DNA from 3 places in the Paenibacillus sp. 2RAB27 genome. Region 2 is predicted to be linked to each of the others. Evidence: riboswitches for the same ligand, from Rfam matches in the RefSeq annotation. Region 2 holds a riboswitch; each other region holds the start of a gene.
The links. A riboswitch is a leader RNA that binds a small molecule or an ion and turns the genes downstream of it on or off. The one in region 2 is predicted to bind cyclic di-AMP.

Region 1 (3,279 bases), on a different contig from region 2:
CGCTGGCAACATGATGATGAAGAGATCTGCACGCAATACGGCTTCTTTCTCTTTCGCACCAATCGCCGCGAGCTCTTGAAGTGAATCGATACCTGTATGCATCGTCCAATCGTATGTTTGAAGATATCCCATAGACTTCAACTGCTTCGCAACATATCGGACATTGTCGATGTTTTTGAAACTGGATGCAAGATAGAATTTCAATTGGATCCCCTCTCTTCTCTTCTCCCTACTTACTTTTGCTCAGCTAAAATTTTCAACTGCTCATTCCGATAGTTCAAAAATCGTGTCATATATCTCCTCAACACAACCCTCTCAACGATCCATCCGACCCAGCCCAGCGGGGCCTCAAAAGTTAATGTATCTTTCATCAAAGTTTTATTACCTAAATCGATAAATTCGTGCTCATGCCTCATACTTTTAAACGTACCCTGCAACATCTCATCAACAAAGCGGTAAGGCCGAGCATAATTCGATATGAGTGACTTGTGTTTTTGCCTAATGAAGAAATGTCTCGCCTCAAAAGTAACTGTATCCCCTCCACTAATCATGCCTGTTGTCGTTCCAGCTATCGCTCGTTCCTTGGTATGTGGCCAAACAGTCCGCGTATGTATATCAATATTCGTTGCCATGTCAAAGCAAACATCAATAGATGCTTTTATTTCGATTTCTGTGAAAATCTTAATCACKGGATGCACCTCAATATTCTTTCTGTATCAATTTAGATTTTCAGCTACATAATACGATCCTTGCCGATCCATATGATATATAATACCATCACATACAATTAGTAGGTTGGATTTATTGGATTTTATCCATTGTTGCGGAACGTAGTTCCCCTTCGCAGTACAGGTGACCCACACTGAAGCGTTAATACAAAAAACAGCCTCCCAAGGGAGACTGCCACAATCCACGATTATCACGTAACTTAACTTAATTACTTATAAATTCCTGTACCCACTCACCGTTGTAATAACCCACGCCAATTTGGGTATAGTTCGGACTCAAAATATTCGCTCTATGACCTGAACTATTCATCCATGCTGTCATGACAGCATCAGGCGTTTGTTGACCTTTGGCGATGTTTTCACCCGCGTAGGAATAAGAGATGCCATAGGAGCTCATCATATCAAAAGGTGACCCGTAAGTTGGCGATGTATGATCGAAATAGCCGTTATTGTACATGTCTTTCGCTTTATCCAGTGCCATCGCGGTAAGTGCGCTATTGCTGGTCAAAGGCTTCAATCCAGCCTTCGTTCTCTCCTGGTTGACTAAGGTAACCACTTGGCTAGCGAAAGTGGATTGCGTAGGTGCTGGCGTAACCTGTGGTTTAGTCGCAACAGTTGTACCCGTGCTTCCTGGGATGTTGAGCTTCATGCCCGACCAAATCACGTTCGGGTTGGATACTTGCGGATTCGCCTTGATCAGCGAAGTAAGGCTGACGCCATATTTTTTCGAGATTAACCACATGGTATCGTTGCCTGCTACCGTGTGCGTTCCCGTAGCAGCAAATGCTGAGTTCGCCCCCATCAAGACGGTCAAACCTAGTGCTCCTGTAACTACAAGCTTCTTGTAACGTTTCACTATAAACCTCTCCTTTTCGCGGCCTGCGAGGTTAGCTGTCGGATTCGGATCAAAGAGTAATCACCCGGCCGCGCATAACGCGACTTCACCCCAAAGATTGGTTCCCCCGTGCTTCAAAAAAGCTTCGGCCTTCTAAGTTTTGATCCAGCATGGATCTCAACGATTGTAACATGGGAATTCAGTGAGATCATGACTCAAAATTTACCATCAACAACACGATCTGGATATATCCTCCTTTATTCATACAACTTTTCTCACCATCCCGCGTCTAATCAGTAGCAATACTAACTTAGAAAAGGGTGATGGTTTTGAAGAAATTTGCTATAAAATGCTCGATTGTCATTCTCGGATTGATGAGCGGATTGTTACCGTTACTTCCCATGCAAGCTTCAGCAAGCGTATCTGTGAAGGCATCTCTGCCCTATTTTCCAATTCAAATCAATGGTCAAGACATGGATATTACCCATAGCCAATACCCGTTTCTGGTGTATAAAGACATCACTTACCTACCCATGACATGGAACAATTTCCAAACGCTCGGCATTGAATACAACTGGAGTGAATCCGATGGATTGCAGATTTGGTCAAATCGGAATTTCCCTCCACCCATTCATCAAAACCCGCTTGAACAGGATCTGACAACCAAAAGTAATGCAAGCAGTTACTCTGTCCAAATTTCCGATGTGCCAATTACGATGAATCAAGTAGAAATCAATAATCAAACAGAGCCCTACCMTTTTCTAACGTATCAAGATGTGATTTATATGCCTTTGACTTGGCGATTCGTCCATGATCTTCTTCAGATTGACATCCAATGGGGTGATGATGCAGGACTTTCGCTAGTCGGTGGGCAAAATGCTATCTATTCCATCATCGGTGACGATGATAGTTCACTATATTTCTACTCCCTGCTTTCCGCGGACCCTGCAAAATCCATGCTTAAGATGGATAAAAACAACTATCAAATCGAATGGAAAAACAATGAAGAACAAGATCAATTCTTCAAAGGACTTTCTAGTTCTCCCCATCCATTAGCTGGTAAACCAATAKAGTTAGTGCGTAAAGATCGCGATTTGTACTACGGTAATGTAAAAGTATACACACTTACAGACTCCGATGTATGGGAATCGGCAGCCTGGGGAGCACCTGTCCATACGTACGCGGCATTTCCTGCTGGCGATCAACGGGTAATCATATCCGTTAATCTGACCTTGCCGATTGCCGCTATTGGTCCAAATTATGGCACGACCTATACATTTCTTATTCAAAATGGGAACGTGACCCGACTCGAAGATTTCAATCAAAAGCTAGACCGCGTCATCCCGAATCCAGATGGTACCGTGTGGATTGCTTCTGCTAAATTACCTAGTCGAAGTGGCTATATTTCGGGTAGTGCCCGCGTTGGCTTGCTAGACCAAGTAGGAACGCTTCACATGGTAAATGAAAAGCTTCATGAATTGGATGTCAATGCATTAGGTATAACTAATCTTTCATTGACCAATCCTGCATCTACCGATGGAAGCCTCTATATCGTATTGAATGGCATCTCGAATAAGGATTATGCTGTGCAAGATACAGCTGGACTGTACAAACTGAATACGAAATTAGAAACAAAACGGTTATCCGACTATGTCTTTGGCGACTATTATTTGGATAAGAACAGAAACATTTTCATTAAACATCGCAACAATACGA
Region 2 (3,279 bases):
GCCTTGCTGGATTCCTTGCGATTGCGAGGCTTAACAGCGGGAACGACAATCTATGTGAATCGCGGACGGGTAGGCTGTATGGATGCCATCGGAGATTTGTTAAATCCGGAATGTCTTGTGCTGCTTATCGGTGAGAGACCCGGTCTTGTGACTGCTGAGTCGTTAAGTGCGTACATGTGTTATAAGCCAAGAACGGGGGGAACGGATTCGGATCGGATGGTTATTTCGAACATTCATCGCGGTGGAACACCTGCCATGGAAGCGGGGGCGTATATTGGGGGAATGCTGGAAGAAATCTTGAAGCAGCGAACGAGTGGCATCGAATTCAAATGAAAAAGCCCGGCTGCTGAAGCCTCGTAATGAGAAGCTTCAGCAGCTGGGTTTATTTTCGCAGGCGGAAGATGGTCCTAGTAGAAAGTAGCAAGAATGATGACCAACAGTACATAAAGTACAAGAACTAAACCTGCGGAACTTCCGTATCCTGGCGTTCCACAACCAACTGCAGCTGACATAGTATCCCCTCCGGTTTTGAATGTGGGTTAAACACTATATAACATATGTGGGTGGGAACCCTGTTGATTGGACATATGCCCTTATTGAGTGGAACATTCAACTACAAAAAGAGCTGCCCTTGTATGACTCTTAGGGCAGCTCTCTCCATGCATTTAATTGGGAATTTGATACACTTTAATCTTCTGGAAGCCAAAGCTTTGTAATGATTTCCTTGAGCCTGGAATAAAGATGTCCATGCGATTTCCTTTAATGGATCCGCCCGTATCTGTTGCGTAGACGTACATGCCGCCTTTAGGAAGCCCGCTAAACGAATAGCCTTCAATATAAAGCTTCGTGCCAAGTGGAATGACGGAAGGATCAACAGCAACTGTGCCAATTGCTAGTGGGTTGCCCATGTAATCAATGGCTCCATACCCGCCATTTTCAGAAGGATCTGCCGAATAAGCTGTAGATTCGAATACTTGATAATCAGGTGCATGTTGCTCTCCATCTTTACTTAAGATAGCTAGATTACTGCTTGCATCCCACTGTACAGGTACGCCTGCGGTTGTGGAAAGGAAGCGAAGAGGTACATATACACGTCCATTTTGATACTGAGAAGCTCCGTCTAAGATGACCGTTGCATCATCAACGTTAGCTTCTTTTTGCCCTGAAACCAAGGTAATCGTATGATTGTCGTTATTTAGTGTTACCTTAATCTGATTGCCATCTTTCTGCCAGTTGACCGTATATCCGAGCTTCTCCGTTACAAATCGAAGCGGGACTTGGGTGGTGTGGTTGCCATCCAGAAATGGCTGTGCATCAGGAAAATGGATCAGTTCATCATTGACTTGCACTTTCACGGCCATTTCAGCTGCTTGAGCTGTAAATGGGGAAAGAAAGCCTCCAGCCAATACTGCTAGTGAGGCAGCTAGGCTAGTTAACCCTTTGGTAAGCTTATTCAATTGGTAATCCTCCTTCTTGAGCCTTCGAGGTTAGTTGACGGGTTCGGGAAGAAGGTTCTCCCTAGTCTGCTCCAAGCTGAAGCAAATATTCACCCCAAGTATTTCGTCCCCCGTACCAGTGCCTGCATATATGCACTAGACTCGGCTTCAAATATTTTAGCATCACTGGCATGCTTGGGCAACGACCAAAATATGGTTATGCCCATTTATACTAGACTTAGGTCTAGGTTCAAAAACAGTCGATAGTCGGTTTTAGAACCTCAGAAATTGAGCTACCATAAGAGTATGATGATGGATGAGGGGCGATTGTACATGAATAATAATAAGAATCGGGAAATGGATCCTACTAATATATTTGACCGTATTGGCAAAATGGCTGAAACCGTCTGGCACGAGACGATCGGCAAAACGAATCCAGCCACTTCTGACGACGGTAGCCAGATCGCACAGCTTGAGGAACGCTATGAGGAAGCGCTGCAAGCAACGATTGCCTTGCGCAGTAACATCGCGCGAGCGGAAGAGATGGCGAAGCTGCGCGGTGAGCAGGCCGAGCTTGCGATGCGCGCTGGCGAAGAAGATCTAGCGCGGCTTGCCCTGCAAGAGAAGCTGAACGAGGAAGCCGCGAGCGAGCACTACCGCGCGCAGTACGCGAGCAGCCAGGACTTGTGCCTGGCGCTCGCAGAGGAACTGCGCGGGCTGCGTGCGGGACACGCAGCCGAGGATGAGCAGCCGCGCGGCGGGCTGCACGGCAAAGAGGCTCGCGACACATGGCGCGAGCTGGAGGTCACCGGCCGCGAGCTCGGCCGGGAGGCGTTGCAGGGGCTACGCGTAGCGGGCCGCCTGTCGAAGGAGACGCTGAAGGAAGCCGGTGGCAACCTTCAACACGAACTGCGCGCGCTGCGCAGCAAGCTGCAGCATGAGTGGCAGCAGGAGCAGCGTTCTCGCGGTGAGCGAGACCCGCACGACAGCAAATAGTCATGGACGGTGACCTCCACGAAAGCAAAGCCTTGATCTATAAGGATTTGCATCTTGGAGGTCGTCCATTCTTATGGTATGCTAGGAATCGTATGAACGAAAGAGAAATGGCAGCCAGAGGAGGTGCATCGATGGGAGAGGAAACGAAAAATAACCGCAGCCGGAATACAGCGCTTTTGCTGATTGGAGCCGGTATTTTTTTGCTTCTGGAACATACCATAGGCTTTTTTCCCGTTATGGCCGTAATCCTTATTTTGCTGGGCATTCATCGTGTTCGTTCACGCAAAGAGCGCAAGGGCTATGTGCTGATGGGGATTGGTGCCGTCATATTATTCGGTGATCATCTTACCATTGTCATTTCGGTTGTGTTGATTTCATTAGGTTTATTTTTCATTCGATCCAAGCAGATTCATAAAGATGATACGTATACCCAAAAGCAGAAGATTGTTGATAGCCTTCGCCTAGGCCGAGAACCATGGATTCAACGGAATTCCTCGACGTGGTACTTGGTGGGAGAAACGTATATGGATCTTTCCATGGCAATTCTCGAGCAAAAAGAAACGACAGTTATCCTACAAGGTGTTGTAGGAGATATTGATATAAAGGTGCCTGACGATATCGGCGTTTCCGTCACAGCTTCCGTCATGCTGGGTCAGCTTCAAATCGCGGAAGAAAAAGAGTCAGGTGTGATGAACAAAGTCGTTTGGCAATCGCAGAATTATGGGCATTGTGACCATCGGGTGAAACTCATACTTTCTTTCATCGTAGGAGATATAAAGGTCAAAGTATTGTAACTTTCTTTAAATAGTAGAAAATATAGTCTCATATATACATGGGCTATATTTTA
Region 3 (3,279 bases), on a different contig from region 2:
CACCAAATAAGCGTTACTCGACGACCGAGCAAAGCCTATTCATGCCGCTTATAGAGGTTGTTCAAAAACTCCACTTTTGATCACGAAGTAGTCCATGAAGCGTATTCAACCTTCTTAATGTACGCGATTCATTCGAACAATGCGATAATAGAGCTGATCGCTGACCTCTTGCTCCACTTCCAGATAACCTTCTGAGTGAACATAATCCCCTAACATGAACGTGGAAGCATCCGCCGAATCGGCATGTGTAAGAAAGAGCAGCGCTACCTTATCATCCCCAACCACAAATCCAACCTGTTCCTTCACCTGAAATTTCTCTAGAATTTTGCCATGATGTGATCTCACGATATGATGGAACCGCCAAATGCCTTCTTCCTGAATGATAAAATAAAGCACACGATTGCGATGCGCATTGCTAAACTCCCGCGTCACACCGATCATACACACCTTCTCACCAACACGTAAATATTCATCAATCACATAAGATTTCAGTCGTAACCGATTCACATTCTTGCTCTGAATATAAGTTTCCATCTCATCTATTGAGCGCTGATCTCTCGGATCTTGTTTTGTTGCATAAAATACTTCTTTAATAAACGTATCTGTTTGGAATTGCCTAGCCCCTTTGAAATGGTTATACGTATGAAAAAATTGCTTAATCACGACCCGAATGTCTTCTGGTATGGCAGGACCTGTTTCCACGTTATACATGCGATCTGTTCGACCCGACAATTTAATTTTATGAAACAAGCTTTTCCAGACACTGACTTGCATGCCGTACGCGCCACCTACTTTCTTCCAACCATTGTTCCATTATAGGCTATAATTCTCAAAAATTCGATAAGAATCGCACAAATTCGCGCAAAAAATAGAGCATCTGCCGCTTTGCTTTCAATAAAGAAAGACTTAGCGAACATACGCTCTTAGATCGATGATTTACTTGATTTCGTAACTACCTATAACACGCGTTTAGCACCTACATATCTGGAGCCCCAATAGGAGCTAGCGAGACTATCAACCGTTACACCAACGGATGTTGTCGAGGAAATGAATTGATTATTTCCGATGTAAATGCCTACATGGTTGACGATACCAGAAGCAAAGAAGACGAGGTCTCCCGCTTTCAAATCCGTCACTCTCGCCCCCGCATTATCGTACATTTGCACGGAGGTGCGTGGCAGCTCGATACCTTTGGCCTCGTATACATAACGAACGAATCCAGAGCAATCAAAACCCTTAGGTGTAGTTCCTCCCCATCGGTACGGTGTCCCTTTGAACGTCGTTGCAGCTTGAATAATTTGAGCTGCAATGGATGACTGAACGACCTTGGCCACTGGGGCTGCTAGAGCTGCTGGTGGCGGTGCAATCCAGGCTGGCTTATGAGTCTTGCCGTCCTCTTCCACGATGGCAATTTTATTCGCATCGTTCCACGCAATCGCAGATCCAAACGTCTCTGTAACAAAGCGTAGAGGGACATAGGTACTCCCTTTAACCAAAGTTGGACTGCTCTCTAATTCAACTAACTTACTGTTCACGATCGCTTGCTCTTCGTCCGTTGTGAGTTGAATCGCCTGCTCCTTGTTCATCAGCGTGACGACGACTTCATCGCCTTGCTTCGCCCATCCCACTTGATAGCCTAACTTCTCCGATAGCACACGTAATGGCACCTGAAGTGTACCCTCCGTATCAATAAACGGCTGTACTTCCGGGAACTGCACCAAGTCATCATTGACTTGAACCTTCACCGAAGAGGTGTCTGGGGCAGCAGCATGCGTGGATGGAGCGGCGAACAGGAAAAAGGCTGCGCCTACAAGAGCGCATGAACAAATAAAGCTTTTGGTAAAAAGTTTCAAAACGTTGTGCCTCCTTGAAGCCTCCGAGGTTAGTTGACGGGTTCGGGAAGAGGTTTTCCCTAGCGCACCCATTAGCCTATGGCTAACTGAGCATTCATTCACCCCAAGTAAAGAAGTCCCCCGTACCAGAGCTTTCGATGCTCCGAGATTCGGCATTTTTTGTCTATATTAGACTAGCATAGTTCGTTTTAGGATGACAACTTTTGCGAGATGGTAAGTGTTTCCTTTCCTATGTAAAGCACAAAAAAAACAGCCACTCTTTTCAGAGCAGCTGCTTATACACCTCGGTAAATAGGATATGCTTACAGGGATTAAACTCATTTTCTGTCATCGGACTAGGATAACTCATGATGTTGAGAGGCAATTTCAGTTGCCCTTCTCTGAGTGGTGGCTGCGCATAAGGAAATAGGTTCAAATGGAAGCCGCAGCGCTTATAGAATTCAATTCTCCGCGTAGCATCTGAGGCAGTCGGAGGCTCGACTTCAAGTACGATAGGGGTACTTGCACGGCTCATATACGTCGTCAGCATTTGCTTGCCAATCCCACCGCCTCTTATGGCAGCGTTGACGGCGATATGTTCCACAAATCGAAACGTACTAAAGTTCCAACTGGCCAAGAAGCCAAGTAGCTGCCTTTGAGGATCTTTCTCGACATCGATGCTGTAATTAGGATGAGATAACAGTGCTCGTTGACCTTCATACGTCCTTATTTCAGTTACAGGAAAAGCGGCTTCCATCAGCTTAAATACCTCTTCAAATGAATCCATTTTTTCCATTTGTCAGCACCTCCCTTCAAGTTAGTAATAGGTTATCCAAGTGTGAAGCCTCTTACTTCAGACCTTACCATTTTGAGAAAAAGGCATGTGCCGCTGCATGAGAGCCAGGAGGTGTCGCGTGCCCCATGAAGGGGTACACTTCAATCGATTTGTGTGCTGATTCGATTCGGTTATACGCAGCGAAAATCGCTTCTGGCAAGCAGCACGTATCCTTCAATCCTACCGTAACGTGAACAGGCTGCTCAATTCGATCGCCCAAATTCACGATATCGAAATAGGAAACTGTTCGCAGTACATCTGGCAGATATTCTGGGAACCGGGTAACGAATTCCGCTGCCTCACTAAGTGAGCTGACCGATTGCAACAAGCCCAAATCCATGTGGCATAGATTCGGTACATGGGCAATGGTTGACCGAATACGCTTCTCAAGCGCGGTTACGAGTAGGGCAAGCCCTCCGCCCTGGCTTCCGCCGTATACGAATACCCGCTCACTGTCGATTTCTGGCTGCTCTAACGCGCAGTGTACAGCACGTAATGAATCGATCGCAACTGCACGATAGTAGCTCGTCTCCGCGTCGAGAATCCCCTGTGTAATCCAGCCCCTCGTCATGCCAGTCTCCTGTGGCAGCAGGTTACCGCTTTCGCCGCCTT

Region 1: it holds a riboswitch for cyclic di-AMP, as region 2 does, so the genes downstream of both, AB4114_RS33015 (CAP domain-containing protein) here and AB4114_RS10720 (stalk domain-containing protein) in region 2, are expected to answer to the same signal.
Region 3: it holds a riboswitch for cyclic di-AMP, as region 2 does, so the genes downstream of both, AB4114_RS05310 (C40 family peptidase) here and AB4114_RS10720 (stalk domain-containing protein) in region 2, are expected to answer to the same signal.

What each region holds. Positions count from the first base shown of each region.
Region 1 covers NZ_JBFRGR010000050.1:22,587-25,865, forward strand. Annotated here, with positions in the region: gene AB4114_RS33005 (group-specific protein) at 1-204, opposite strand, end outside; gene AB4114_RS33010 (SRPBCC family protein) at 234-689, opposite strand; gene AB4114_RS33015 (CAP domain-containing protein) at 934-1,584, opposite strand; cyclic di-AMP (ydaO/yuaA leader) riboswitch at 1,590-1,724, opposite strand; gene AB4114_RS33020 (hypothetical protein) at 1,893-3,279, shown strand, end outside.
Region 2 covers NZ_JBFRGR010000006.1:24,602-27,880, forward strand. Annotated here, with positions in the region: gene eutC (ethanolamine ammonia-lyase subunit EutC) at 1-333, shown strand, start outside; gene AB4114_RS10715 (YjcZ family sporulation protein) at 408-512, opposite strand; gene AB4114_RS10720 (stalk domain-containing protein) at 666-1,457, opposite strand; cyclic di-AMP (ydaO/yuaA leader) riboswitch at 1,462-1,614, opposite strand; gene AB4114_RS10725 (PspA/IM30 family protein) at 1,770-2,432, shown strand; gene liaF (cell wall-active antibiotics response protein LiaF) at 2,564-3,226, shown strand.
Region 3 covers NZ_JBFRGR010000003.1:5,383-8,661, reverse strand. Annotated here, with positions in the region: gene AB4114_RS05315 (hypothetical protein) at 115-774, opposite strand; gene AB4114_RS05310 (C40 family peptidase) at 957-1,853, opposite strand; cyclic di-AMP (ydaO/yuaA leader) riboswitch at 1,857-2,018, opposite strand; gene AB4114_RS05305 (GNAT family N-acetyltransferase) at 2,116-2,628, opposite strand; gene AB4114_RS05300 (acetylxylan esterase) at 2,693-3,279, opposite strand, start outside.